3 regions of the Shewanella sp. A22 genome follow, and region 1 is predicted to be linked to each of the others. Evidence: predicted binding sites of a transcription regulator. Region 1 holds the regulator's gene; each other region holds the start of a gene.
The links. Region 1 encodes LexA, which represses DNA repair genes until DNA is damaged. Its sites were predicted from a motif close to TACTGTATNNNNATACAGTA; they were not measured.

Region 1 (10,249 bases):
TATAGCCAACATGAAACTTGTCTCATAAGTTAAGTCGATATCAGCAGAAAAGCAAAAAGCCTTCAAACGAAGGCTTTTTGGCTAAAAAGTTGTTTCACTGGAAATTGTTGCGTTTATTTAAACACTGGCAATATATCGGCCATGGCCAGCAAATGACACGTGGCAGTGATAACCCCAAACAACACCACAATAGCAATTAGCGGAGTTCCACCAGGTACTTTAAATCCCTGTGAGTCTGGATATTGTTGTCTTACTTTGTAGGCTAATAACGCTGGCACAATAACAGCCCAAATAGTGGCAGCTAGCGCAGCAAAACCAATCGCTAAAATAAATCCATTTGGAAATAACAAACCAAGGATTGTTGGCGGTACAAACGTTACCGCGGCCGTTTTAATTCGCCCTGATCGCGAGTCATCAAAACCAAATAAATCAGCAAGGTAATCAAACAAGCCTAATGTCACCCCTAAAAATGATGAGGCCACCGCAAGGTTGGCAAATAATGTCAACATACTATCAAGCCATTGACTGGTGATCACACTAGATAACGCGGCAACTAATACACCTATATTGCCACCTTGGGCAATTATGTCGGCAAACTGACTTCGCTGAATATTACCCATGGTCGCGACTAGCCAACACACATAGATAACCAACGCGATAGTGGTTCCAGTAATAATCGCTTTAACGATTGTTCTGGCATCTTTACCATAATATTTGACTAAACTTGGCACATTGCCGTGGTAACCAAAACTAGCCAGTCCAAATGGGATGGCGGCAAGCAAATAAGGTAGGTAACGCGATTCACCATCAGGCGACACAAGCTTTAATGTATCAATGTCGATTAATAAGTTACCAATGGCCAAAAAGAAAGTAATCACCATGCCGCCAAGCATGATTGTGGTAATACGATCGACCGCCTTAGTACTAATCAATACTACGAGTGCTAAAACTACCGCAAACACTAATCCGGCTATGCTCTGGGGTAAGCTTACGCCCAAAGCAGATAAACTGTGATTCACTATTGAACCACCGCCACTGATATAAGCGTAGGTTAAAATATACAGCACAAAAGCAATCGATACGCCATTGATCACCCGCCAGAATTGACCAAGTGTCACCCGCGTTAAGGTGTCAAAACTGTCTCCCGGTTCAAAATGCAAATTGGCTTCTAATAACAATAAACCCGACATTAGCATGCAAAACCAAACACCCAGCAACATGGCAATAGAATAACCAAACCACATACCGGCCCCAACCACGGGTAACGAAAACATCCCGGCACCCACTGTGGTACCAGCAATGATCATCGCCCCACCTAATACAGACTTACCGTGAGTTCGATGCTTAGCCGCATTCATATGATTAGCCATTATTGTCCGTGCTCCGCTTCCACACTATCAACAATAGTTTGTCTAACTGATGAGCTCAGTAATTTATTAGCATTATCTCGAATTCTGATCACTTCAGCACGATGCTCGTCACTGCATAAATAACCTAACTCTTTGAGTTTTACACTCAAGGTGTTGTACAGCTTTTTGTCATAAAACTCTGGTGCCGTAATCCCATGCAGTGCACCTAATCGCTGTGCTAACAAATGGCTATCTCTTTCCAGCTCCGAACGTTCAATATCGGGTTTTATCGCTAGTAAATTGAAGATAATGGCATAGCGCTGCAAGGTTTCATTGATGGTTTCGGCTAGCAATAACATTTGCGTAATATGGCGAGGAGTGACTGTAAATTGATCTTTACCTGTCAATAAACCTTGTTCAACCATAAAATCTAATATGCTATCAACATGACTAGGCACATCATCAATAGCCATAAATAGCTCCGCTTTTAGTAATGGATAAAAATCCAATACAATGGCATGAATTCGTTCACGGTCGCACACGTCGTAATGCACTAAACAACTGGCAACTAATGATGGTAGCGCCATTAAATGAATAATATTATTACGGTAATAGCTCATGGTTATGGCTATTTTCTCATCAACTGAAATGATCTCACCAATAGGATCTTTGGTGCTAACAAACTTATCTAACGACAAACAATGATCAACAATTGATTTGCCATCACCCTCTGCAACAGATGTGTAATCGGTATAAGGCACGGTCTTAAGCAGGGCTAAATATAAATCAAGCTGACGCTCTAATTGGCTTCTCTCTAGCGCATTTTGTTCTGATGCCAATAACACTAAACTGGTCAATGCCACCGAGCTTGCTGCAGCTGCACCATTAATGTTTGTCATGACACGGTTAGCCAACAAATTAACTGATGGTGTAAACCACGACGGTTTTTGATCTGGGTCTTTAGCTAACTCGTCACGCCACGCTGGAGCTTGCTGATTTAAAAAATGTTGTAGGTTAATTGGCTCGCCAAAGTTCACATAACCTTGGCCAAAATTACCTAACTTACGAATGGCCCCAAACACCTGCCACACTGACTCTTTTTTCTTTTTCTTACCACTTAATTCTTTATGATACGTTGCCACTTCCATCACATGGTCATAACCTAAATACACTGGCACTAAGGTCACTGGGCGCTCTATTCCACGTAAAACACAGTTAATTGTCATCGCCAACATGCCCGTCTTAGGCGCGAGCAAACGTCCGGTACGCGAACGGCCACCTTCTGTGAAATACTCAACCGAATAGCCTTTAGCAAATAACTGGTCTAAATATTCACGAAAAACTGCGGTATAGAGTTTATTGCCATTAAAACTGCGGCGAATAAAGAATGCCCCGCCACGGCGGAACATTGGGCCTGCAGGCCAAAAGTTAAGGTTAATACCTGCTGCAATATGCGGTGGTACCATTCCCTGATAATACAAAATATACGACAACAACAGATAGTCCATATGACTACGATGACAAGGCACATAAACAATTTCGTGACCATCATGGTGTAACTGCCTAACCTGCTCAGCACCTCTAATATTGATGCCACTGTATAATTTATTCCATAGCCAAGTCAGAAAACGTTCTGCTATGCGCACTAAGCTATCGGAATAATCAGCCGCAATTTCATCGAGGTATTCAATGGCGGTTTCACGTGCTTTTTCGACCGACACTTTTTTGTTTACGGACTCTTCTTCAATAGCTTTCTTAATTGACTCTGATTTTAATAGAGAGGCAAATAAAACGTGTCGATTAGGTAATTGTGGCCCCGTCATTACTTTACGTTGGCGACGAAAATGCACTCGAGCGACTCGGGTTAATTTATGAGCGATTCGTTTGTCTGTTCCGTGCTCATCAGCCATATAACGAAGCGATAATGCATTAGAAAACTGTACAAAATTATGCCTTCCCAGAAATAAAATCATTAACCATTTACGTAACCATGTTGGATTTTCTCTTTCGAATACAGCTGCTTTCATGCTGTCGTCTTCTTTACCAGGAGTGCGTCCCCAATAAAGGCAAACAGGAACCAACTGAATATCTAATTCGGCGTTTTCACTATGAAGAGACAACAAACTAGTAAAGTAATTAAGAAATTTTTCGCCACTTTCACGTTTACCAAAGAGAGGTTTGCGCCCCTCTAGGCACACAACTCTAGGCACCCTTAAACCATCAAGCTGTAATGGTTCATAAGGACTGGGCATACCAAAACCCTCTGTAATTTCGCTTAAAGCAGCGATATCACTGATAGATTCCGTTTTCATTAAATAAACCAAAGGTTTGGCTGGATCTATATTGAGGTCATCAAAAGGATCGTGGGGAACCACAATGGTCTGCACCATCCATTTTTGAATCCATTTTAATGCTCGTAAAAATATTGAATTTGGTTTTGACATGGTTATTTTCGCAACATAAGCCACTGTAATATTGTCGCATAGGATACCAGAAACCACCCCGCTTACACTATCTGGCTTATTTATCTTTACTTTCTGGATTTTTCCAGAAGAAATAACATAAAGAATAAATAACAAATATAGATATATAACAATAGTTTACACAAACCCAAACAAGCTACGCACAAAAAATAGCTGGTTAATACTTGCACGAACAAAAACACTGTATATAATGACAGCCACTGTATAAAAAGACAGGAATCATCATGAGACCGTTAACGCCGCGCCAAGCAGAAATTTTAGACTTAATTAAAAACAATATCGCCGAAACAGGTATGCCACCCACTCGAGCTGAAATTGCAAATCGTCTTGGCTTTAAAAGTGCTAATGCCGCCGAAGAGCATTTAAAAGCATTGGCCAAAAAAGGCTTTATCGAGATCATGCCTGGTACATCAAGGGGGATTCGCCTACCTCATGAAGAACAGATTGAAACCGGTTTGCCACTTATTGGTCAAGTCGCTGCTGGAGAGCCTATTTTAGCTCAGGAGCACGTTGAACAATACTACCAAGTCGACCCAAGTATGTTTAAACCTGCCGCAGATTTTCTGTTACGGGTTCGTGGCGACAGCATGAAAAATATCGGTATTTTAGAAGGCGACTTACTCGCTGTGCATAAAATGCAGCAGGCACGTAATGGTCAGGTTGTCGTGGCACGGGTTGATGATGACGTCACTGTTAAACGATTTGAACAAAAAGGTAATATGATTTTTCTGCATGCCGAAAATGAGGATTACAACCCAATAAAAGTTGATTTAAGTTGCCAAAGCCTAACAATTGAAGGGCTTGCAGTTGGCGTTATCCGTAATGGAGATTGGTTATGAACAAACTAATAGGCACCGCGCCGCGCCACCCAGGCTTATGGGTAGATTTAACACAAACAGAATTGCATGGCAGCCAAACCATTCAAACATTACAAACGGTCACTCAAGGTGAAAAAGAACTCAGTCAATTGTGTAGCCAGCTAGCAATATTAAGCCAGCAAGGACGATGGATAGTATTAATTAGCCCGCCTCATATTGGCTATAAACATATGCTAGCAAGTGCAGGAGTGAGAATGGATCGCATTTTACTGGTGCACACCAAAGATGAAGTCGAAACATTATGGGCCATGGAAAAAGCACTCATAAGTGGTACCTCTAGTGCTGTAGTCACTTGGACAAGCTCACTTGATGCTCGCGATAGCCGCCGTTTAGAAATAGTAGCCAAAAGCGCACGTGCTTTAGGTGTCGTAATTGAAGATGTAAATACTCACTTACCTCAAAAACATCAAATTGTTAACCATGCAGTAACAAATAGAATAAGTAATTTTAGCTCAGTTCACTAAGCACGAACCCTTAATTACCAAGCCCTGCATTGAATTCAGGGCTTTTTTTTCATCTTTTTTCAGCCAATTAGCCAACAAAGTGATCTTGATCAATATTTAATCTACAAGTAATGTGGTTAACAAGGATGAAACATTTTTGTCTTTAATTGGACGTGTATGACAGAAATTAAGATGACTGTCATACAAATGAGCCAAATAGAAATTGATTAGTTCAGTTGTAGGTACAAGTGTGGAGTACAGCGAACAATAAAACCGTAGACAGTCTGTTTACAACCACCAAGGTACTTTGAAGTCATCAAACTTTTTTCGGGAACCGAAGAGTTTGCATAGAGCAGAGAATTACTGTGTGACTCTTCTTTGTAGTTGCTATTTGCAATTAGCAGAGGAGTAGTCTTGTGAAGCAATGGTTGTATTGTTTATTGGTTGTGTTTATAGCACTTCCGCTTGGGGCAACAGAAATGCCCCTCAACATGACTCAAGGCGTGACAGATATCAGTGGGCAGGTTTATCACCTCCACATGACGATTCTTTATATCTGTTGTGCTATTGGGTTAGTGGTGTTTGGGATCATGATTTATTCAATGATTTACCACCGCAAATCAAAAGGCGCAGTCGCGGCCAATTTCCATGAAAGTACTAAAGTGGAAATTGCTTGGACCATCATTCCTTTTATCATCTTAATAGCAATGGCTATTCCAGCCACCAAAACCTTAATTGCCATGGAAGACCCCAGCGATGCGGACCTCACCATTAAAATTACTGGGTCACAGTGGAAATGGCATTACAGCTATTTTGACAAAGACATTGAGTTTTACAGCTCATTATCTACTCCAAGAGAGCAAATTGAAGGCAGTGAAGCCAAAGGTGAGCATTATCTCCTTGAGGTCGATAAGCCATTAGTTCTACCCATTAACCAAAAAGTCCGTTTTTTGATGACATCCGATGATGTTATCCACTCTTGGTGGGTACCCGCTTTTGCCGTTAAAAAAGATGCTAATCCTGGATTTATTAACGAATCGTGGACCCGTATCGATAAACCCGGTATTTACCGAGGTCAATGTGCAGAATTATGCGGTAAAGACCATGGTTTCATGCCGATTGTGGTACAAGCTTTGTCGGAGGGCGATTTTGAAAATTGGTTGGTTGAGCAAAAACAACTAGCAAGCAATGCAGCTTCAGAGGCGGCGGCATCAATGTCCCAAACCTTGTCTATTGAAGAGCTAAACACACAAGGTGAACAAATCTATATTGCTAGGTGCGCCGCTTGTCACCAACCTAATGGTGCAGGACTACCTGGTGTGTTCCCCTCATTGATTGGCAGCCCTATTATCAAAGGTCCTGTTGAAGGCCACATCGATATCGTCTTAAACGGTAAATCTGGTACTGCAATGCAGGCTTTTGCTAAGCAACTTACCGCCCAAGAAATTGCCGCTGTAATTACCTTTGAGCGTAATGCGTGGGGCAATAATAGTGGTGATGTTGTACAAGCGGCTGATATAGGAAACTTTTTAGGCAGTAACGAGGCAAGCACCGAAGCAAATAAAGCCGTCACCGATGCAGCAAACACTATTGCAACAACGGCAACTGATATTACCGATACCGTCACCGAAAAAGCCACTCAAGCCGTTGAAGCGGTTGCAGAAGTGGTGGCCCCTGAAGATCTGCCCACGTTAACTTTGGAGCAGTTAATGGCTGAAGGTGAGCAAGTTTATGCCACGACTTGTGGCGCATGTCACCAAGCCACTGGCGCAGGTTTGCCAGGTGCTTTCCCTTCACTTATTGGCAGCCCTATTGTTAGCGGACCTGTTAGCGAACATATCGATATCGTTATGCACGGAAAACCAGGTACCGCAATGCAGGCATTTAGTAGTCAACTAAGCCCTCGAAAGATGGCGGCGGTGATTACTTATGAGCGCAATGCGTGGGGAAATAATTCTGGCGAAGCGGTGCAACCAGCCGATGTCGCGAGCCATGGACAGTAGGGGAAAACAATGAGCACTACAACGCACGATACAATTACTACCGCCCATGATGATCATCATCACGGCGCTCCAAAGGGGCTAATGCGCTGGCTACTCACCACTAACCATAAAGATATCGGATCGCTGTATTTATGGTTTAGTTTCATTATGTTTCTTACTGGCGGCGCAATGGCGATGGTCATTCGAGCTGAGTTATTTCAGCCCGGATTACAACTAGTAGAACCTAACTTTTTTAATCAAATGACCACTGTTCATGGTCTCATCATGGTATTTGGTGCCGTAATGCCCGCTTTTACGGGCTTAGCTAACTGGTTAATACCAATGATGATTGGTGCACCAGATATGGCACTGCCGCGGATGAACAACTGGAGTTTTTGGATTTTACCTTTTGCCTTTGCCATGTTACTGGGTTCGTTATTTATGGAAGGCGGCGGACCTAACTTTGGTTGGACATTCTATGCCCCGCTATCAACCACCTACAGCCCTGACAGTACCGCCCTATTTGTTTTCTCCATTCATATCATGGGCATAAGTTCGATAATGGGCGCAATTAACGTCATTGTCACCATTGTAAACTTGCGAGCTCCAGGCATGACATGGATGAAGTTGCCCTTGTTTGTGTGGACTTGGTTAATTACCGCTTTCTTACTGATAGCAGTGATGCCGGTACTCGCGGGAGCGGTCACCATGGTATTAACCGATAAGTTCTTTGGTACCAGCTTTTTTGATGCGGCTGGAGGCGGTGATCCGGTAATGTTCCAGCATATCTTCTGGTTCTTCGGTCATCCAGAAGTTTACATTATGATTTTACCGTCATTTGGTATTATCTCCGCAATAGTGCCAACCTTTAGCCGTAAAAAGCTGTTTGGTTACTCCTCAATGGTTTACGCCACTGCCAGTATTGCCGTGTTGTCATTCTTGGTGTGGGCGCATCACATGTTCACAACAGGGATGCCAGTGTTCGCCGAACTATTCTTCATGTATTGCACCATGTTAATCGCCGTCCCCACGGGGGTAAAAGTATTTAATTGGGTGGCAACCATGTGGCGCGGCTCCATGACATTTGAAACACCAATGCTGTTTGCTGTAGCGTTTATTATTCTGTTTACCATAGGTGGTTTTTCTGGCCTGATGCTGGCAATTACGCCTGCTGATTTCCAATACCACGACACCTATTTTGTCGTGGCTCATTTCCATTATGTGCTCGTCACCGGGGCAATATTTTCCATTATGGCTGCCGCTTATTATTGGTTACCTAAATGGACTGGCCATATGTATGACGAAACCTTGGGGAAATGGCACTTTTGGTGTTCGGTAATATCCGTCAATGTATTGTTTTTTCCCATGCACTTTTTAGGTTTAGCAGGTATGCCACGTAGGATCCCTGACTACGCGGTACAGTTTGCCGATGTTAACCAAATTGTGTCTATTGGAGGTTTTGCATTTGGTTTGTCTCAGCTGATATTTCTCGCCGTTGTGCTCAAATGCATTAAAGGTGGAAAACCTGCTGGAGATAACCCTTGGGGAGCCGCAGAAGGATTAGAATGGTCTATTGCCAGTCCTGCACCATATCACTCGTTTACCACTCCACCGGAGATTAAATGAGATGACACAACCAACAAAATCAAATCGTAAGTTATTAATCATTCTGATTGCTGGGTCAATTGGTATGTTTGGATTTGGTTTTGCGCTGGTACCGCTTTATGACGTGCTTTGCGACACATTGGGGATTAATGGCAAAACCCAAAATAGCGCCAGTAGTTATGAAGCGGTAGTGGTTGATAAAAACCGAACCGTTACCATTGAATTTGTCACTCAAGTTCAATCAGGTATGCCGTGGGAATTTAGCCCTAAGGTTAACCAAATAAGTGTGCATCCAGGTGAACTCACTCACGCGCAATTTCTGGTTAAAAACCTGTCTAAACACGATACCGTAGGCCAAGCAATTCCTTCGGTATCACCTGGACAAGGGGCGGCGTATTTCAATAAAACGGAATGTTTTTGCTTTAATCAACAACCATTAGCTGCAGCGGCAACAGCGGAACTACCATTGATTTTTTACGTGGACCCTGACTTACCAGCGTCCATTAATACATTGACTCTCTCTTATACCCTTTATGACATCACCGACAGACAGGCGATAGCTATAGAGCAAGGAGCAGCAAAATGACAACAAAGTATCAAAATTATTATGTGCCAGCCCAAAGTGCTTGGCCAATAATCGGCGCTATAGGATTATTTTTAATCGCTTTCGGAGCGGGAAATTACGTCCAACAGTTAACCACAGAAAAAACCTCTGGAGGTTACATATTACTTGCGGGTTTTGCCGTAATTATCTTCATGATTTTTGGCTGGTTTAAAACCGTTATTGATGAATCAATGGCAGGATTATACTCTCCGCAAATGGATCGTTCATTTAGGCAAGGAATGAGCTGGTTTATTTTTTCAGAGATTATGTTTTTCGGTGCATTTTTTGGCGCGCTATTTTACGCCCGTATGATTTCAGTGCCTTGGCTTGGTGGCGCATCTAACAATGCCATGACCCATGAAGTGTTATGGCCTGCATTTGAGGCCATGTGGCCATTGGTGAAAACACCCGATGGTACTGCAACCGAAGCCATGCCATGGACTGGTTTGCCGTTAATTAACACCATTATATTGCTAACATCGTCAGTTACTTTGCATTTTGCTCATACAAATCTCGAAAAAGCCAATCGTAAGCCCTTGATAATCTGGCTAGCGTTAACGGTGATTCTGGGGATTGTGTTTCTCTGTTTACAGGTTGAAGAATATAGCCATGCTTACCAAGAAATGGGGTTAACGTTATCTTCTGGTGTCTACGGCAACACCTTCTTTCTGTTGACTGGTTTTCACGGCATGCACGTCACTATTGGTACCCTGTTCTTGATGATTTTATTACTCAGAATTGTGAAGGGTCACTTTACGCCCGATAAGCATTTCGCTTTTCAAGCTGGGAGTTGGTATTGGCACTTCGTTGATGTGGTGTGGTTATGCTTATTCATCTTTGTATATGTATTGTAAATCAACACTAATAAGGTCTGGGGTTAGGTTGAATGTAGCCAAGCCCCAGAG
Region 2 (10,249 bases), on a different contig from region 1:
TCGGTTTCAATTGATTTAGCATTCGATAACTTACTGATAAGATCAACCAAGGCGACTTGTTTATGGTTACGCTGGGCAATCGTGTCCATATGTTGTAAATCACAACCACCACATTGGTGATAATGTGGACAATGAGGTTGGACTCGATTAGTGGATGCCACATCAATAGTGATTAACTTAGCTTTTGCATAGCTTTTCTTTTGTTCCACAAATTGTACCGTGGCAGTTTCCCCTGGCAGCACACCAGGTATAAACACCACCTTTCCTTGGTGCTGCGCTATACCTGCTCCCAAGTGGTCAAGTTGAGTAACACTGAGGCTTAACTTTGCGGATAATTGCTTAGATTTGTTCGGTTTTGCTTGAAAAAATTGTGCCATTTCGGCCTCAGGTTTTGAATAAAAAACTAGTCAAGAGTGCGGCATATCTGGCAGTCTAGACGGAATAACAGCGATTTAATAATAGGGACACACCTAACTGTCATGAAAAGTGCCAACAATATGACCAAATACAGCCTACGCTCTTGGGTTCTGGTACTTGCGTTAGCGCCCACTATCGTAGTGGGTATTCTACTTGGAAGTTATTTCACGATAAACCGCTTTTATGAATTGGAACAAACCTTAATAGAAAAAGGCAGCAATATTGTTGAACCGTTAGCAATTGCCAGTGAATTTGGCATTATTAACCAAGATCGAGAGTCAACTAAACGGTTACTGGCTGCATCACAAATAAATAATGCATCTCTGATCCTATCGATTGCTGTTTTTGATGCCGAGAACCAACTCTTTGTCACCTCGCATTACCATAAAGATTTTGAAACAATGCGCTATAAACAAGATTTGGACAATTTACTCGGAACAGAGCATGAAACCGTTGCAGACACATTAGTCATTCGTGTTCCAATAATATCCCATACGGGTTTAGAACCCAAATATGGTGTCAGCATAAATAGGTCAAATAACAACATCGACAATCATTACTCGAGCAATGGTGCCATTGAACCTATTTACAATAATCAACAAGAGCGAATACTCGGTTATATATCGGTATTGCTTAATAAAGAAAACGCCCTACTCGAACAACATCGAGCGGCAATAGCTGCATTTATTATTGTGTTGATAGGAGTACAGTTTAACTTATTTTTCACCTTCCGCTTAGTCAAGCACGTTAACTACCCCATTACCGAAATGGTTCGAGTTGTCGCCAAAATCCGTGAGGGTAAACTCGATACTCGCTTAGAAGGCAATTTAATTGGCGAGCTCGATCTGCTTAAACGAGGCATCAATGCAATGGCAGGTTCATTGTCAGAATATCACGATGAAATGCAGCAAAATATTGATCAAGCGACCTCTGATTTACGTGAAACACTTGAGCAGATTGAAATTCAAAACGTTGAACTCGATATTGCCAAAAAAAGGGCCCTTGAGGCGAGCCGGATTAAATCAGAATTCTTAGCAAACATGTCACATGAACTGCGCACTCCACTCAATGGAGTCATCGGATTTGCGAGGCAATTAATCAAAACACCTTTACACACCAGCCAGCTCGATTACATTAAAACCATTGAGCGCAGCGCCAGTAACTTATTGGGTATTATTAACGACATCCTCGACTTTTCAAAACTAGAAGCAGGTAAAATGGTTTTAGAAAAAATGCCATTTGCTCTGCGAGAAACTCTCGCTGAAACGCTCACCATTATCGCGGGTAGCGCTCAAGAAAAAGGATTAGAGCTGGTTATCGATATTGATGAAAATGTACCAGAAAGTGTTAGTGGTGACGCAATGCGAGTCAGCCAAATCATTACTAACTTGGTTGGAAATGCGATTAAATTTACCGATAAAGGCAGTGTCATACTCAAAATACACTTAGTCGGTCAAGACGAAGATAATATCACTTTACGATGCGAAGTTATTGATACAGGCATTGGTATTGATGAAAGCCAACAAGAGTATTTATTCCAAGCATTTGGCCAAGCTGACTCATCGATTTCTCGTCGTTTTGGTGGCACGGGATTAGGCTTAGTCATCACCAAACGTTTAATTAACCAAATGGGTGGCCAAATAGGCTTTACCTCTGCCCCCAATAAAGGTTCAAATTTTTGGTTTATTCTACCGCTTGGCATCAGTCAATTTGAAATTGGTGAGGTGCTTCCTGTCAATGTATTACAACATAAATCAGTATTGCTATATGAACCACGAGAATTAACCCGTGATACATTAAACCGCCGTTTAGTTTCATGGCAGCTTATTATTACCAATGTAGCCAACCCAGAAAACCTTACATCGGTATTACAAAGTAAAAATAGTAAGTTTGATTACATTATAATGAGTTGCCATGGTTTTATAGATAATGCCACCTTTATTCATTTACTACAGCAAGCAAAGCAGCACACTGATTGCCTGATTCTATTGCATGACTGCTTAGACAAAGACATGATCATTAATGTGCTCAAAACCCATGCAGATGTACTGCTTAATACCCCTATTAGTGATTTTACCTTAGCACATCATTTAATCTATCCTCCGGTTTCATCTGCATTGGCGAACTTACAAGAGCCCATTAACCCTCAGGTATCACAACGTTTAAATGCCTCTGTATTGGCTGTTGACGACAACATGGCCAATTTAAAGTTAATCGATACTTTACTTAAAGAATTAGTGGCAAATGTTATCACTGTTAATAATGGTGTTGATGCGATAAAGCAAGCTAAGTCGCAATCCTTCGATTTAATCTTTATGGACATACAAATGCCGGGCATAGATGGCATCACCGCCACCCAGCAAATACGAGCAGAGTCACTCAATCGTAATACGCCAATTATTGCCGTAACAGCCCATGCTATAGCCGAAGAGCGAGAAAATATCCTCGCCAGTGGTATGGATGGTTTTTTAGCTAAACCTATTGATGAACTATCGTTAAAAGGTGTCATTAGCCGCTGGATAACTAAACCTCAATTTACTCATTTTGATACTCATGTGCTAAATTGGGATTTGTGTTTAACACAAGCAAATCAAAAAACCGATTTAGCCTTAGACATGTTAAAAATGTTAGTTAACTCATTGCCCGAGACAACCCTATCAATTAATAAGGCGTTAGTGGCCAAAGATGCAGAGTCATTACTGCAAGCGGTACATAAACTCCATGGCGCTACCTGTTATTGTGGCGTACCAACCACACAAAAGTTATGCAAGGATATTGAGTCAGCATTAAAGCATAAAATCGACATTGATGACTTAGAACCTGAAATACTAGAGTTACTTGATGAGTTAACTAAGGTAGAATCAGCAGCAAATCAAGTAATAAACCAGCTATCAGTGGATGTTCCCCATGACCAGTAAAACCGGTTTTTTTAAACGCCTAAAGACATTGTCGTTACCCCAGAAACAGCTATTTGCTCTAGCACTGTGCCAACGAATGCTGCCTAACTACCAATTATTTTCTGAAGTATGCGAGTTTGGCCAGCCACAGGTGCTAAGCACCGCATTAGACTTGTTATGGCAAAGCCAATACGACAAAAAACTGAAATTCAATGTCGATGTACATTTACAACGTCTCGATGAAAACACACCAGAACCCAATGAGTTTGAAGCATATGGTGCTTATCCCGCAATGGATGCGGCTGTTGCTATCGCCACTCTAATGGCTGCAATTGATGGCAAAATTGAAGAAGACATAACCAATATCAGTAAATTATCATCAAGTACTGTGGCTAACTATATTGAAGCCATTAGTGATGAATCCTTAATGGATGAAGCGCTCGATGAGTTTGTGTTTTCGCACCCTGTAATGGAAGAAGAAAAAGAATTACAAGGTATGTTACTCGACATTATCGAAGCTAATCCTGTAGTAAACAGCGAATTAGTAAAGGGGTTACGTAAAGAGATCATTGAAGCAGGTGTGTCAAATATCGGCATTAGCTTGTAGATACAACACAAACCTGATATTGCCAATAAATATTAAGTTAGCCTGAATTATTCAGGCTTTTTATTGAGTTTACCGCCATGAAAAGAATTTTTTATCGGGGTTTCACCTTTAGTAATACAGACGGCAAAACTGATAACTGGACATTAGTCATAGGTAATCAAGTGCGAGTAGGCTCGTTATTTGAGCTAAGGCGGCAAGTTCACTTTTTTACTGAACTTGGTATATTGCCACCACCCAAAGTATTACAAACAAGTTCAAATTTAAAATCGAAAAAATAATCACTCGTTTAACTTTAGCCTAATTGCATCCTTCCCCCTAAACGCAGTAAAGTGATCTTATTATCATTTTGCTAAGGAATTGCGAGGGATGTCCAGTATTCTTACCCCGCTAATCGCTGTATTTATTATTATGCTGCTCGGCAGTATTATTCAAAAGTTAAGATTATTACCGCCAGACACTGATCTTATACTCAATCAATTTGTCTATTATATTGCCTTCCCCGCGATTCTCCTCATCGTATTAGCTGAAACGCGCATTGAAGATATTATTCAATGGGGCTTTATTGGTGGCTTTAGTTTGGCGATGATTATCACTTATGCTTTGGTGATTGCGGTGTCCCTATTATGCACACCGAAAAAGCAAGCCATAGCCGCAATGCGTGCGTTAAATGCAACATTTGGCAATACTGCCTTTATTGGTATTCCTCTACTTAGTCTATTATTCCCGGGCCACAAAATGGCATTAGTCGCCGCTGCTATTGCCAGTTTACTGTCGGTGTTTATGTTTGCCTTTGCTTTAGTCTCGATTGAATTGGCCAGCCGAACTAAGCAGTCGACAGAGCATGCCATCGTCATCATGGGTAACGCATTATATAAAAACCCGATTGTTGTTGGCAGTATCATAGGTATATGTTTATCAGCATGTCACGTGAACTTACCTGCCAGCATTGCGCTAATGCTACATCAAGTGGGAAACACCTCTAGTCCTTGTGCCTTATTTGCCATTGGCATGGTGCTAGCCAAAGCTTTGCGACACCAATCGGCAACGAAAATGTTTAGCGTTAGCTTGATTACTGAACTGAATTTAATCAATTTACTTAAGCTTATTATTCAGCCTTTGATCGCTTTTGGATTACTAAGGCTGTTTGAGGTAGAGCCAGAATTACTCACCATGGGCGTCATTTTGGCAGCCTTGCCTACGGCAGCAAGTGTATATCTATTGGCTGACCGTTACCAAATTAACGCTAATGTTAGCGCCCAGGGTATTTTATATGGCACCTTAATTACTTTTGTCAGTTTGCCCATAATAGAAACACTTTTAAAATCCATTGCTTAATGATCAAACGACTCTCGACGATAAAATAGTCAATACGAATTTAACCTTAACCACTTTACTGTATATAAAATCAGTATATACTGTTTATCAATACAGTGGTTTAGTGTTTCATTGACAGGAATTCATTATGCTTTGCCAACTCAGCATCAATAATTTTGCTATCGTACGTTTTTTAGAACTCGACTTTAAAGCCGGTATGACAAGTATCACCGGTGAAACTGGTGCAGGTAAATCGATTGCTATCGACGCTCTGGGATTGTGCTTAGGCAATCGCAGTGACGCAAATACCGTTAGACCAGGAGCCAGTAAAACCGAAGTTAGCGCTCGCTTTACATTGCACGATGTACCACTGGCAAAACGCTGGCTTGAAGACAACGATCTCGATGCTGAAGATGAATGTATTCTCCGCCGTACCATCAATAACGATGGTCGTTCTCGCGCTTATATCAACGCGAACCCCGTCCCTGTAACACAATTAAAAGCGATTGGGCAATTACTGATTGGTATTCATGGGCAACACGCTCATCACGCTATGTTAAAAAATGAACATCAATTAAACTTACTAGACAGCTATGCTAACCACAAACTGTTACTTGATAACGTGAGCGCAAGCTATCAACGATGGAAACAAGTTGAAAATGAGTTAAAACAACTTGAACAAGCTCAACATGAACGTATTTCACGTCAACAATTGTTGCAGTACCAGGTTGAAGAACTCAATGAATTTAATTTGGGATTAGCTGAATTTGATGAGATTGAGCAAGAACACAAACGCTTAGCTAATGGCACAGATTTAATTGAACGTTGCCAAGCAGGCTTAAACTTATTAACCGAAAGTGAAGAAGGTAATATTGAGTCATTACTTAATAAAGTAGCCACTATTGCAGACACACTTCAAAGCTATGACGAATCACTCGCCCCTATCAGTAACATGCTTAATGATGCATTAATTCAAGTACAAGAAAGCGCAAGCGAGATTGAAGGTTATTTAAGTAACTTAGAACTTGATCCAGAACACTTTGCCTATTTAGAAAAGCGTTTATCAACGGCAATGCAACTCGCGCGTAAACATCATGTTAGTGCAGATAAACTGGCTCTACATCACCAAGAACTTGCTTCTGAATTAGCAGAACTTTCAGGGGATGAAACCAAATTAGATGAAATAAGACAGCAGCTCGAAGCCAGTAAAAATAACTATTTAGTTAACGCACAAAAACTCAGTCAAAGCCGCAGTCGTTACGCCAAAGAGTTAGATAAACTGGTTACACGATCTATTCATGAACTCAATATGCCCAAAGGTAAATTTACTATTGAAGTGAATTATGATCCGTCCAACATCTCGGCGAATGGCTGCGATAACATAGAATTTATGGTAACAACCAACCCAGGACAGCCATTACAACCTATTTCAAAAGTAGCCTCTGGTGGTGAACTATCTCGCATTGGTTTGGGTATTCAAGTTATTACGGCTAAAAAAGTGGCAACACCAACATTAATATTCGACGAGGTTGATGTGGGAATTTCAGGCCCGACAGCATCCGTTGTAGGTCGTATGTTAAGAAGCTTAGGTGAGTCGACTCAAGTGTTGTGTGTCACTCATTTACCCCAAGTTGCGGGTAACGGTCATCAACATATGTTTGTGAATAAATTCAATAAAGGTGGTAATACCGAAACCACTATGCAAAATTTAGACAAACAACAAAGGATAAACGAACTTGCTCGCTTATTAGGGGGGGATGTGATTACTGAGAACACTCTAGCCAATGCCCGAGAGTTACTGCAATAGTCATTAACCAGCATTTATGATGAAAAAAATAAGCATAAAACTGGCAATCGTTTGAGCCGTTAGTGACTAAAAGCTAACTGACAACAGTCAGTATCATTAGGTTGATCACTATATCGTTTTCTCTATTCCATTAAAGCTCATCATTTTTATCACCTTGAAGCGAGTTGGCAAGAAAACCGACTCACTTCAATTAAGTAAGCGATACAAAACTACTGAAAATTTGTTATTCAGAGCTCTAAATGATGTCATTTAGAAGCCTTCTACATCTTTAACAGTCCTCACCATCCATTAATTAAATGATCAATCAGGGTTTTCATTAGAAGCTCATTGGCCAAATATACCTCACTGATAATTTTCGCAAAAAGAGCAAATTCTAATGCGGATTGGTATAATACCAATTCTATTAAATATGTGATCTTTCAGCGGGAGTTCAAAGTGCTGTAGGCAAGGCAGATGATTGAAGCGAATAGTGATTCTATTTTGAAAGCATCTAACGAAGCATAAAGGACTTTGAAACCCGCCAGAATGGAGTCTCTCAGGTATGCCACTTCTGTGTTACATCGATTTACAAGGGAACAACCATTTCTACATCAATGTGCCTTGAATTGAAAAACCTGAGAGACTCTGAACTGACCAGATATTTAATGAGATTGGTATAAAGCCTTTATTTATGGCGTCATTATGCATAAATGAAGGCTTTTTTGTTTAACTGAACGTTAATGATGACTGTTACAATCGCAAGCTAAATGAATAATTAACGATATAAAATAGTGAAGATATCATGAAAAGAAAAATCGAATTATTAGCACCGGGTGGCGATGTCGATGCCATCAAAGCGGCGATTATTGCCGGTGCAAATGCCGTTTATTGTGGCTTAGATACCTTCAATGCACGTAACAGAGCTGCCAACCTGTCCTTCGATGACTTAATGGGCGTTATCTCACTTGCACACCAATATCAGTGCGAAGTATTTCTAACCATGAATATCGTTATTCTAGAAAACGAACTGCCAACACTGGTTAAATTACTCAACCAATTGGTAAATACCGGTATTGATGGCATTATTGTACAAGACTTGGGGTTGTTTAACTTAGTCAGCAAGTATTTCCCCAGTTTAGCCATTCATGCCTCTACTCAGCTGACGACCCATAACGAAGGTCAAATTGCCTTTTTAGCTAAAATTGGCGCCACTCGTGTCAACTTATCTCGCGAGCTAAACCTAAGTGAAATAAAAAGCCTTACCAGCTTCGCCCACGATCACAATGTGCTTACTGAAGTCTTTGTACACGGCGCATTATGTATTGCTTTCTCAGGTCAATGCTATTCAAGCTCTGTGAGTGTCGGCAATTCAGGGAATCGTGGCCGTTGCAGCCAAGCGTGTCGTGATGAATATGAAATCACCGACGCGGGAAACAAATTTCCACTTAATTTAAAAGACAACTCGGCCTATTTTGACTTACCTGAACTGGTTGACGCTGGTGTTGATTCACTTAAAATTGAAGGTCGTATTAAAGGTGCACAATATGTGCATACCGTAGTTGATAGCTGGCGTAAGCAAATTGATAGATTTATCGACACGGGTAAATTATTAGCCGATGACTCAAATTTGCACAGAGTGTTTAACCGTGATTTTACCAACTCATTTTTAAAGGGTAACCTCACCAAAGACATGTTTATCGACAATCCACGCGATAACAGTTTTAAGCATGCTAACGATAAAAATAACGCCATTTCAGTGGTTCAAATTCAACAAGCACAACATACGCTGTCTTTAGAAAAAGACGCCATCGTTGAGCTTGTTGCCGAAAAAATTGATCACCTCAGCATTGCCAAGCCCGAATTAACGCTTGCATTTGCTGGCCAAGTAAATAAACCCTTGTCGATAACGGTAACCACACCAGATCAACACTTTGTCATTGAATCATCTATCTTACTGACCCAAGCAACAGAATCTCGTATCGATGCAGCGGCTATTGAGAAACGCTTTAAGAGCGTAAAAAATTGTGGCTACCTGCTGCAAGCTTTCGATTTTAACAACTTAGACACAGATTTAAGCTTACCGTTTAGTCAATTAACTCAGCTGAAAAATCAACTGTTGTTACAACTGACCCAAAGAGAATATATAGGCGCAGTCACCTTACCTAAGTTACCCAAACACCCGAAAGTGACCGACACAGCAACATTGTCTTTGCTTATTAGTGACGAAAAAGATGTCAATTTGGGCAGTGTGACTGATGCCGATATTTACTTCAAACTGCCAGAAAGCTTTAAGAAAAACGATAATAAGTACATTGATATATTCATGCGTAATCCAAGGCTTATACCATGGTTTCCAGCGGTTCTTATCGGCAAAGATTACCTTGAGTCTGTAAGGCTTTTAGAAACGGTTAAACCAAAACGCATCGTCAGTAACAACACCGGCGTCGCATTCAAGGCTAATGAAATGGGTATCGAATGGATTGCAGGTCCATTTTTAAACACGACAAACTCTTATGCTTTGCTTACATTACAAGAGCAACTAAATTGTGCAGGTGCATTTATTTCTAACGAAATCAATCGTAATCAAATTAGAAATATTGCCAGACCAAAAGGTTTTAAACTGCTTTATAGCATTTATCATCCTATTTTGATGATGACTAGCAGACAATGCTTTTTCCAGCAAACAGTCGGTTGTAATAAACCCAGTATTGAAGATGGTTGCATGCTTAAATGTGAAAAAGCCACTACTATCACAAATGTTAAAGGCATTTCATTTGCGGTCGACAAGCAAAAAGGTGGCTACCCGAGCATTTACAACCATGAGCAATTTTTAAACATCGAAGCAGTGGAAGATTTATCCTACTTATTTGATGAGTTCTTTATCGACCTCACAAACATTGGTTCGGGTTCAAAAGCTGAAATTGATAAAGTCCAACTCGTCAACCACTTCGAAAACGTTCTAAAAGGCGTAACTCAAGCCAAAGTGGAGCTTAGTCAATTGGTTACAATCTCAACCAATGCACAATATCAGCAAGGTTTATAACAAATCACCAGCATTTGCTAGAGCAATAAACAGGGTCACCTAATGGTGACCCTGTTTATTGCTAATCGCGTTGTATGGCATTGCTAAACAGATAGATTTTACTCAGATCGAGCATAATCATGAGCGGCATCGGCTGAAGTAGATTATAACCGTTCAACAGGCTAACCACTTTAAAAAATGGCGCA
Region 3 (10,249 bases), on a different contig from region 1:
GATTAATAAGAGGTGATACTTTGATTAGATCACATTTTAATCATAATTGGTATTATTTAGGATTATCTTTTGAATGCGTGGCTACTTCATATCAAAAAGATTAACAAAGAAAGTTCGCTATTTCACAACCGCCATTACGGCCCAAATGCCATTAGTATAGCTTGGCTTACGACACCAGCAGCTATTTCAATTGTACACGGCACTGTAACGACATCTAAAATTGATCAGATTCAATAAGAGTTAGAATTAGATTAGCTTATACGGAAGGTGCATAAATTAATGTTAAAATATAAACAACGTCGATACTACCATTAAGCAATTATCTGATAGTTAATCAAGCGTATAAGTCATTTATTAACACTAATCCTTAGCGCATTGATACTCACGGTTATGGTTAGAAAATTCGCGGCACGCAAGATACGCTGCCGCGATTAATTCAACTAGCTGACTTAGAAAACTTCCCCTGTTTCAAGATCAATATTCTCATCAGAATCTGTGCTTGAGCCTGATGCGCCAGGAGTTGCCAATAACATAGCACGTAAAGTAGTATCAATTTCATTGGCAATAGCAGGATTTTCAGTTAAGAACTTACCAGCATTGGCGCGGCCTTGACCAATTTTCTCACCTTTGTAGCTATACCAAGCACCCGCTTTATCAACAAGCTTATGAGCAACACCTAAATCGACGAGTTCACCAGTTCGATTAATCCCTTGACCATAAAGAATTTGGAATTCAGCTTGCTTAAATGGTGCTGCAATTTTATTTTTAACCACTTTTACGCGAGTTTCGTTACCAACAACTTCATCGCCATCTTTAATTGCACCAGTACGACGAATATCCAAACGCACTGAAGCATAAAATTTAAGTGCATTACCACCGGTTGTCGTTTCTGGGTTACCAAACATAACACCAATTTTCATCCGGATTTGGTTAATAAAGATAAGTAAAGTATTTGATTGCTTAAGGTTACCAGCTAATTTACGCATCGCTTGGCTCATCATTCGAGCTGCTAGCCCCATATGTGAATCACCGATCTCGCCTTCAATTTCAGCTTTTGGTGTTAACGCTGCAACGGAATCGACAATGATGACATCAACAGCACCAGAGCGAGTTAACGCATCGCAAATCTCTAACGCTTGCTCACCGGTATCGGGCTGTGAACAAAGTAGATTGTCGATATCGACACCGAGTTTTTTCGCATAAATAGGGTCGAGAGCATGTTCCGCATCAATAAATGCACAGGTCTTTCCTTCACGTTGTGCTGCAGCGATAACTTCAAGAGTTAACGTCGTTTTACCTGATGATTCTGGGCCGTAGATTTCAACGATACGTCCCATTGGTAAACCACCAGCACCGAGTGCGATGTCCAATGAAAGCGAACCTGTAGAGATAGTTTCAACATCCATTGTGCGATCTTCACCCAATTTCATAATTGAACCTTTACCAAACTGCTTTTCAATTTGGCTTAAAACGGCGGCTAGCGCTTTCTCTTTATTTGGATCGACTTTCATTATAAAACCCTCTTAAGGCATTCAATACATTTAGTAAAATGCTATTTACATTTAGGTGAAATGATTAAGTACATTTCAATATGTTCATCAGTATACTGTATAGTCATACAGTATCAAGTGCTGATCGCATTTTTTTTCAAACCTTTAATATTTGCCTTTTTACATCAGTATTTTACCCCAAGTGAATTTTTTATATGAATCTATTTATACGCTCGAGGTAAATCTTGTTAAGATTAGCGCCATAAAGATCCACGCCCCAAAATTGATAACAGTGAAGTGTTCATAATGACAGTAATTGATACCAACGATTTAGAAAAACACACCCCGATGATGCGTCAGTATCTACGCTTGAAAGCTGCCCACGCAGATATGCTCTTGTTTTATCGAATGGGTGATTTTTACGAATTGTTTTACGAAGATGCTAAACGTGCTTCTGATTTGTTGGGAATATCACTAACCGCTCGCGGGAAAAGTGGTGGAGACCCCATTCCCATGGCTGGCATTCCTTATCATGCGGTTGAGGGCTATTTAGCCAAATTAGTGCAAATAGGCCAATCTGTCGCTATTTGTGAACAAATTGGTGATCCTGCAACATCAAAAGGGCCTGTAGAACGTCAAGTCGTACGTATTGTTACGCCAGGTACCTTAACAGATGAAGCTTTACTTCAAGAGAGACAAGACAACTTATTGGCGGCACTTTATCAAGGCAAACATGGCTTTGGCTACGCTACATTGGATATTTCTTCTGGTCGTTTTGTTATTGCTGAGCTACCAAGTCGCGAAGCATTAGAGGCAGAACTACAACGAACTCACCCCGCAGAATTGCTGTATAGCGAAGATTTTACTGATATGTTATTAATCAATAATATGTCGGGTACCCGCCGCCGTCCAGAGTGGGAGTTTGACTACGATACTTGTGTGAATTTATTACTCAATCAATTTGGTACAAAAGATCTACATGGCTTTGGTATTGATGATGCTCGTTTGGCGTTACAAGCTGCCGGTTGCTTAATGCAGTATGTTAAAGACACCCAAAAAATGGCTTTGCCTCATATTAATTCGATTGTGCGTTTCAATCAGTCTGAATCGATCATTCTAGATGCCGCAACTCGTCGTAATTTAGAACTCACCCAAAATTTATCTGGTGGGCATGAAAACACTTTAGCGTGGGTGTTGGACAATACGGCAACCCCAATGGGAAGCCGTATGTTACAGCGTTGGATCCATGAACCGTTAAGGGATCGCAAAACAATTCAATATCGTCATAAGGCAGTTAACGAGCTCATTGAACTCGACTTATATCAAACGCTACATGACCAACTAAAAAGCTTGGGTGACATAGAACGTATTATGGCACGTTTAGCATTACGCAGCGCCAGACCACGTGATTTCTCACGTTTAAAACAGGCATTAACACTTTTACCTGATATCCAGCAAACATTATCAATATGTCAGCAACCTCGGTTAAGCAGATTGGTTCAGCTATTAGGTGAATTTCCAGAGCAACATAACTTATTAGAACGAGCCATTGTAGACAACCCTCCGATGTTAATTCGCGATGGGGGGGTTATCCGTACGGGTTACAATAATGAACTAGACGAGTGGCGCAAATTAAGTGAAGGCGCCAGTGATTATTTAGTTGAGCTTGAGGCCCGAGAAAAACAACAAACAGGAATTAACACCTTAAAAGTGGGTTATAACCGAGTTCATGGTTATTATATTGAAGTTAGCCGTTTACAGTCCGATAGAGTGCCGTTGAGCTATCAACGTCGTCAAACGCTAAAAGGAACCGAGCGTTATATCACCCCAGAACTCAAAGAATATGAAGAAAAAGTCCTTTCAAGCCAGGGAAAAGCACTCGCACTTGAAAAGCAACTTTGGGAACAGCTGTTTGACTTGTTATTACCTAAACTGCAAGAATTGCAGCAATTTGCCACCGCGGCCGCTGAATTAGATGTGCTGAGTAACTTTGCCGAACGAGCTGAAACCTTCAACTACCAGTGCCCACAAATGACAGATGATATTGGTGTGCAGATTGATGCTGGACGTCACCCTGTGGTCGAACGAGTCAGCCAAACAGCATTTATTGCCAACCCAGTAGTGTTATCTCCACAACGTCAAATGTTAATTGTCACAGGCCCCAATATGGGGGGTAAATCAACTTATATGCGTCAAGTGGCATTAATTACGCTAATGGCACACATAGGTTGCTTTGTTCCAGCGGATTCGGCCCAAATTGGTGAAATCGATCGTATATTCACCCGTATTGGCGCATCTGATGATTTAGCCTCAGGACGTTCAACCTTTATGGTTGAAATGACCGAAACCGCCAATATTCTGCATAATGCAACGGCAAACAGCTTGGTGTTAATGGATGAAATTGGCCGAGGTACATCAACCTATGACGGTTTAGCGCTCGCATGGTCTGCCGCAGAATATTTGGCAAAAAATGTAAGCGCATTGACATTATTTGCCACCCATTACTTTGAACTAACTCAGCTCCCTGAATTGTTACCATCTGTGGTTAATGTGCACTTAGACGCAATTGAACATGATGACACGATTGCCTTTATGCATGCAGTGCAAGATGGGGCGGCGAGTAAAAGTTACGGATTGCAGGTGGCTGCATTGGCAGGTGTGCCGAATCAAGTGATAAAGGCGGCCAAACATAAATTATATCAACTTGAAAACCGCGATATAGGATCAGCAGAACAATCACCACAGCAGATCAGCATGAATTTATTAGCCCCTATACCAGAAAGCCCCTCTCTGGCCATGGACAAACTTGAGCAAATCAATCCTGATGATTTTACACCTAAACAGGCACTGGATTTATTGTATGAGCTCAAAAGCTTACTAAAATAAATACATCACGTTATGAATTTGTCGCACAAAAAAGGACACTCCATGTGTCCTATATTATTTAGCAAGTCGAGGCGGTTAAAAAAAATTCAATCCCTAAAAAGTGCCTCTACCGATAACCCCTGTGAACCGAGTAAATCTTTTAAGCGCTTTAATGCTTCAACTTGAATTTGGCGAACACGTTCTCGAGTTAAGCCAATTTCAGCGCCAACATTTTCTAAAGTTGAAGGCTCATATCCTAACAAGCCAAACCTTCTGGCTAATACTTCGCGTTGCTTAGTGTTTAACTCATTTAACCAACCAACAATTGAATTAGATAAATCTTCATTTTGTACACGATGATCTGGGCCGACTGAATCATCAGCGGCAATGACATCGAGTAATGCCTTTTCATTATCTCCCCCTAATGGCGAATCTACAGATGTGATTCTTTCATTAAGTTTGAGCATTCGGCTAACATCACCAGTAGATACATCAAGTTTCTCAGCTATTTCTTCAGCTGTCGGTTCGTGATCAAGCTTTTGGGCTAATTGCCTTGCGGTGCGTAAATAGACATTTAATTCTTTTACCACATGGATAGGAAGACGAATCGTACGTGTTTGATTCATAATGGCACGTTCAATGGTCTGTCTAATCCACCAAGTAGCATAGGTTGAAAAGCGGAAGCCGCGTTCTGGATCAAATTTTTCGACAGCCCTAATCAAACCCAAATTGCCTTCTTCAATAAGATCGAGCAACGCTAAACCACGATTATTGTATCTTCTAGATATTTTAACGACGAGACGTAAATTGCTTTCTATCATGCGATTACGAGATTTTTCGCAACCTTTGAGGGCTTTACGTGAAAAAAAGACTTCTTCTTCTGCGGTAAGCAGTGGAGAAAAACCAATTTCACCTAAATATAACTGAGTGGCATCAAGATTTTTTTGTAAATCGTCTTGAACTTTTTCTTCTATTTCGAGTTGCTGTACTAAATCGCCATTTTTGGCGGCTACCTCTTGTGGTTGTTTAGCTAGATCGACAAGATGTTCTGCTGAAGCAGTACTATTTTTGCGGCTCATAATTGCTCTCCCAAACCTAAATTTTGTGGTATGTAATCTACTTCACTTGCTTATCCTCCGCTTTTAATGTTGCTAAACTATTACTGTTTAGGTAGATATCGTAATGGGTTGACAGACTTACCATGGTAACGAACTTCAAAATGAAGCATCACTTGGCTAGCCCCTGTACTGCCCATTGTTGCAACTGTCTGTCCAGCATTAACATATTGCTTTTCTTTAACCATAATCTTGTCGGTATGAGCATAAGCACTTAAAAAATCATCATTGTGTTTGATAATCACTAAGTTGCCATAACCTCGTAACGCATTACCTGCATACACGACTCTTCCATCTGCTGCAGCTTTAATAATATCGCCGCGATTACCAGTAATCTTAATCCCTTGATTGCCTTGTTCAGATGCCGAAAAATATTTAATTATCCGACCTCTAACTGGCCAGTGCCATTGCTGAACTTGCTGTGGCAAGTTTGTAATGGCGCTGTTTAAATTTTGGTTAACACTATGTTGGGTAGTTGTTACAGAATACGCAGGCTTGACTTTGTGATCAAGTATTTTTTTCGTTGATGTTGAAACTGCCGTAGCGCTTGACTTTGGCTTAATTAATTTTGACTTTGAGGTGTTCTGTTTCGAGATAAATGGTTTTGAAATGGCCTGAGTTTGTGCAAAATTAACATTTTCTTTAGGCGTTCGAGCGAGGGATGATGATCGCTTTTTTGTTGCAGCTAACTTAAGTATCTGTCCTGGATAAATAATATAAGGCGACGATAAATGATTTAAATGAGCTATATCTACAAAATTTCGACCCGCGCCCCAAGCAATAGAATACAATGTGTCTCCCTTTTTCACTTTGTATTTGTCGCTTTTTAATGACCCCTTATGATAACGAGGACCATAATTTTTCGACGATAAACTATCAACTGGCGCAGGGTGATCAGCTTGAAAGCTACATCCTGAGAGCATAATGGCTAATACGCAAAAGTTTGGCCAACCAGTATTCATCAAACAAGGTCCTTAAAGGGAAAATATATGATTGCTAAGCTAAACAAACTTGTTACAGACTTTACCTAGGCTCATCGTTATCGTGTTAACTATGCTAGCCCCCCATTAATAAGAGGAACAAATTTAACCGCCTCTACAATTTCTGACTGAAATGTCTGTCCTACACGCGTAATTTTAAGTAACTGTTGAGTATCTTCACCCACTGGGATAATTAATACTCCGCGGTCAGCCAGTTGTTCGAGTAATGCTTGGGGTACCGTTGCTGCAGCAGCTGTAACCATAATGCCATCAAACGGCCCACGATTTGGCCACCCTTGCCAACCGTCACCATATTTAAATGACACATTGTGCAAATCTAGACGTTTAAGTCTCTGACGTGCTTGTATTTGTAATGCTTTTATACGCTCAATGGTGCATAACTGAGGAATTAACGATGCCAAAATAGCAGCTTGGTAACCAGAACCTGTACCAATTTCTAGCACTTTATGCGGCTTATGCTGTAAAAGCAGTTCAGTCATTCTCGCCACAATATAAGGTTGTGAAATTGTCTGCCCTTGGCCAATAGGTAATGCCGTATTTTCATACGCCTTATGCGCTAATGCACCATCGAGGAATAACTCCCTAGGTATTGTTGCCACCGCATGCAACACCTCAGCATGTTGGATCCCTGCATCGGACAATTTCTTCGCCAAGTTATGTGCAGATGTTAAAGCAACCCGTGTCATATTTTTATTATCCAATCGGCTAATTCATCAAGTTGATTGTATGCCGTTAAGTCAACAGTTAATGGTGTTATTGAAACATAACCCGCTGATACAGCGTCAAAATCAGTCCCGTCACCCGCATCTTGCTCACTGCCTACTGGCCCGAGCCAATAAATATCTTTACCCGCAGGATCTTGGGTTTTAATCATCCCTTCGGCTTTATGCCGAGCTCCTAAACGGGTTACTTTAATGCCTTTAATTTGCGCTACGGGCAAGTCGGGAACATTTACATTTAAAATTTGATCTCGACTAATTGGGTGGTCCAATAATCCTTTTACAATTTTGGCAGCAAAGACAGCGGCTGTATCATAATGATTTAATGATTTGCCTACCAGTGACACGGCAATAGCTGGTAAACCTAAAAAACGCCCTTCCATTGCTGCAGCCACAGTTCCTGAATATAAGGTGTCATCGCCCATATTCGCACCAGCATTAATACCAGATACCACGATATCGGGCTCCGTTTGACACAATTCTCTTATTGCAAGATGAACACAATCAGTAGGAGTACCGCTTACCGAAATATAACCGTTCTTTAAGTTATTAATTCTTAATGGGTTAGTCAAGGTTAATGAGTTACTTGCTCCCGAACAATTACGATCAGGACCAACAGTTAGCACTTGCGCAAACTCACTCAAGGCGTTGCTCAATGCAATGATCCCTAGTGCATCGACGCCATCGTCATTACTGACTAAAATATTAATCATCGCTTAAGACTCTTCATTTGTCTGTTTTTGTTGTTCCACAACCAGCATTTTTCGCTGTGATTCTTGGACATCTTGGTACTTTGCCAGTTCGCGAAGTACCGATGTAGCATAACTCCCTGCAGGTAGAACAAATTCAAGTGTGAGAGTATCTGCGTCAAATTGCCATTTTAGTCCTTGAGGCTCAAGCAATAACGGCCGTCGCTCTTGTGATAAACCAGCTTCTTCGAGTCCTTGCAAGTCAGTAGACAAGTCAGTCAAGGGAGCCAACTCCACAGCGAGTGCTTCATCTTGAGCCAATGGCGTTCCCCTTCCCCACAAGGGGGCAGAAAGTTGAATATCTTTTTCTGCTAAACGAGTATTAAGAACGTCATCCCAAACATTTGCCGTAAAATAGCTTTTGCTACCCGCTAACATGACACAATCACCTGCTAAGGTTCGAGTGTGCTGAGTGGCTAAACGATATGAAACCACCTGATTAAATACATTAGAACGCACGGCTGATAAATACATGCTGCGTTTATTGCGATCTTTTACATTACGTCCACCGCTAAGCATTTGACGTCCTAACGTTAAGTTTTTACCGTCGTGTCCAAAACGTTGTTCACCAAAGTAATTAGGCACACCCAATGCAGCAATATTTTGTAAACGAGCTTCTACATCCTTTACGTCACTAATATTGCGTAGAGTCAGTATAAATCGATTGCCTAATAAAGCTCCGATCCGTAACTTTTTACTGTGACGACTACTTGATAAAATGGTCAGTTTTTCATTATTTAATTCGTCCCATTTAGGGGTTTCTTTACCGGGGATCCGCACACCAAACCATTGCTCTGTGATGGCATTTTTATCTTTTTGGCCAGCATAGGTCACTTCTTTAGGGTGTACTTTTGCAAACTTAGCTAACATTTCAGCAACATAGACCGTGTTCATACCATCTTTACGCACATGAAGCATATGATGTTCACCTTCGCCTGTCGGCGTAAAAGGCAAAATCTCTTTCACAATAAAGTCGCTATTATAGGTACGTAAATCAGCTTGGCTTACGGGCTGTTCAAATAGATAATGTAATGCTTTCATGTAACGAATTCTCTATATTTTGTAGGTTATTGGCTTTTCATCAACACAACAGCTTCAACAGCAATACCTTCTTTACGACCTGTAAAACCGAGTTTTTCAGTCGTGGTAGCCTTAACATTGATATTATCGATATCAGTTTGCAAATCGGCACTTAAGCACTGACGTATGGCTTGAATATGAGGTGCCATTTTAGGGGCTTGAGCAATAATCGTGACATCTAAATTACCTAATATAAATTGCTTTTGTTGTGCTAGTTGATAACAGTGTTTTAATAACACTCTGCTATCGGCACCAGCAAAATTAGCATCGGTATCGGGGAAGTGCTTACCAATATCACCTAATGCCATAGCACCTAATATTGCATCACTGATAGCATGCAATACAACATCGCCATCCGAATGGGCAATTAATCCGCTCTCATAAGGTATGATGACACCGCCTAAAACCAGCGGTTCATCACCACCAAACTTATGTACATCAAAACCATGACCGATACGAATATTCATAAAAAAACCTTACGTTAACTTACTATGAGGTGACATTGACAATCGCTGTATTTTCTTCAATGTATTGCTGCGACATAAATAGCGCGGCTAATTGTAAATCATCAGGATGGGTCACTTTGATGTTGTCTATTCGGCCGCTAACCAACCCAGGCATAACCCCTGCCCACTCCATTGCGCTTGCTTCATCAGTAATCGATGCTTGAGCTGCGAGTGCGGCAGATAAGTGCTTACGTAAATTTGCCACAGGGAAAAATTGTGGTGTTAACGCATGCCATAACAATGCTCGATCAACTGTACTAACAATATTCCCTTTGGCATCACTACGTTTCATCGTGTCACGAACGGGAGCGGCAAGAATGGCACCTTGAGGGTAAATATTAACCGACTCAATCAATAGAGTAATATCTTTATGGGTTACACAAGGTCTCGCCGCATCATGAACCAAGGCCCACGCATCAGGATATAAGCTTTGGGCATGGTTTAATGCAGCTAAAACTGAATCAGCGCGTTCACCGCCACCAATAACTTGGGTTAACTTAGGATGTGAAGATTGTGGTAACTGACTGAAGTGTTCATCTTCTGGATGAAGAGCGACAACGACTTGGTCTATTTCAGAATGCGATAATAATGTATCCAATGTGTGGGCGAGAATACTTTGTTGCCCCAGCATTAAATATTGCTTAGGCCTATCAGCCCCCATACGACTGCCAACACCTGCTGCAGGTACAATCGCAATAATAGAACGAGGATCTTTTAGCATATA

Region 2: the regulator LexA is predicted to act here: its motif matches at 5,335-5,354, upstream of recN (DNA repair protein RecN).
Region 3: the regulator LexA is predicted to act here: its motif matches at 1,605-1,624, upstream of mutS (DNA mismatch repair protein MutS).

Annotation. Positions count from the first base shown of each region.
Region 1 is NZ_JBSQBN010000025.1:23,644-33,892, reverse strand. It holds gene mtr (tryptophan permease) at 114-1,370, opposite strand; gene plsB (glycerol-3-phosphate 1-O-acyltransferase PlsB) at 1,370-3,793, opposite strand; gene lexA (transcriptional repressor LexA) at 4,057-4,671, shown strand; gene ACWXWT_RS06780 (cell division inhibitor SulA) at 4,668-5,174, shown strand; gene coxB (cytochrome c oxidase subunit II) at 5,570-7,156, shown strand; gene ctaD (cytochrome c oxidase subunit I) at 7,166-8,761, shown strand; gene ACWXWT_RS06765 (cytochrome c oxidase assembly protein) at 8,763-9,326, shown strand; gene ACWXWT_RS06760 (cytochrome c oxidase subunit 3) at 9,323-10,198, shown strand; gene ACWXWT_RS06755 (DUF2909 domain-containing protein) at 10,206-10,249, opposite strand, start outside.
Region 2 is NZ_JBSQBN010000055.1:379-10,627, reverse strand. It holds gene rlmD (23S rRNA (uracil(1939)-C(5))-methyltransferase RlmD) at 1-377, opposite strand, end outside; gene barA (two-component sensor histidine kinase BarA) at 498-3,335, shown strand; gene ACWXWT_RS11355 (YjaG family protein) at 3,325-3,921, shown strand; gene ACWXWT_RS11350 (DUF3319 domain-containing protein) at 3,999-4,199, shown strand; gene ACWXWT_RS11345 (AEC family transporter) at 4,288-5,256, shown strand; gene recN (DNA repair protein RecN) at 5,384-7,042, shown strand; gene ACWXWT_RS11335 (peptidase U32 family protein) at 7,824-10,064, shown strand.
Region 3 is NZ_JBSQBN010000055.1:18,699-28,947, reverse strand. It holds gene recA (recombinase RecA) at 450-1,511, opposite strand; gene mutS (DNA mismatch repair protein MutS) at 1,797-4,376, shown strand; gene rpoS (RNA polymerase sigma factor RpoS) at 4,463-5,434, opposite strand; gene ACWXWT_RS11420 (peptidoglycan DD-metalloendopeptidase family protein) at 5,515-6,435, opposite strand; gene ACWXWT_RS11415 (protein-L-isoaspartate(D-aspartate) O-methyltransferase) at 6,522-7,157, opposite strand; gene surE (5'/3'-nucleotidase SurE) at 7,154-7,903, opposite strand; gene truD (tRNA pseudouridine(13) synthase TruD) at 7,907-8,980, opposite strand; gene ispF (2-C-methyl-D-erythritol 2,4-cyclodiphosphate synthase) at 9,007-9,486, opposite strand; gene ispD (2-C-methyl-D-erythritol 4-phosphate cytidylyltransferase) at 9,509-10,246, opposite strand.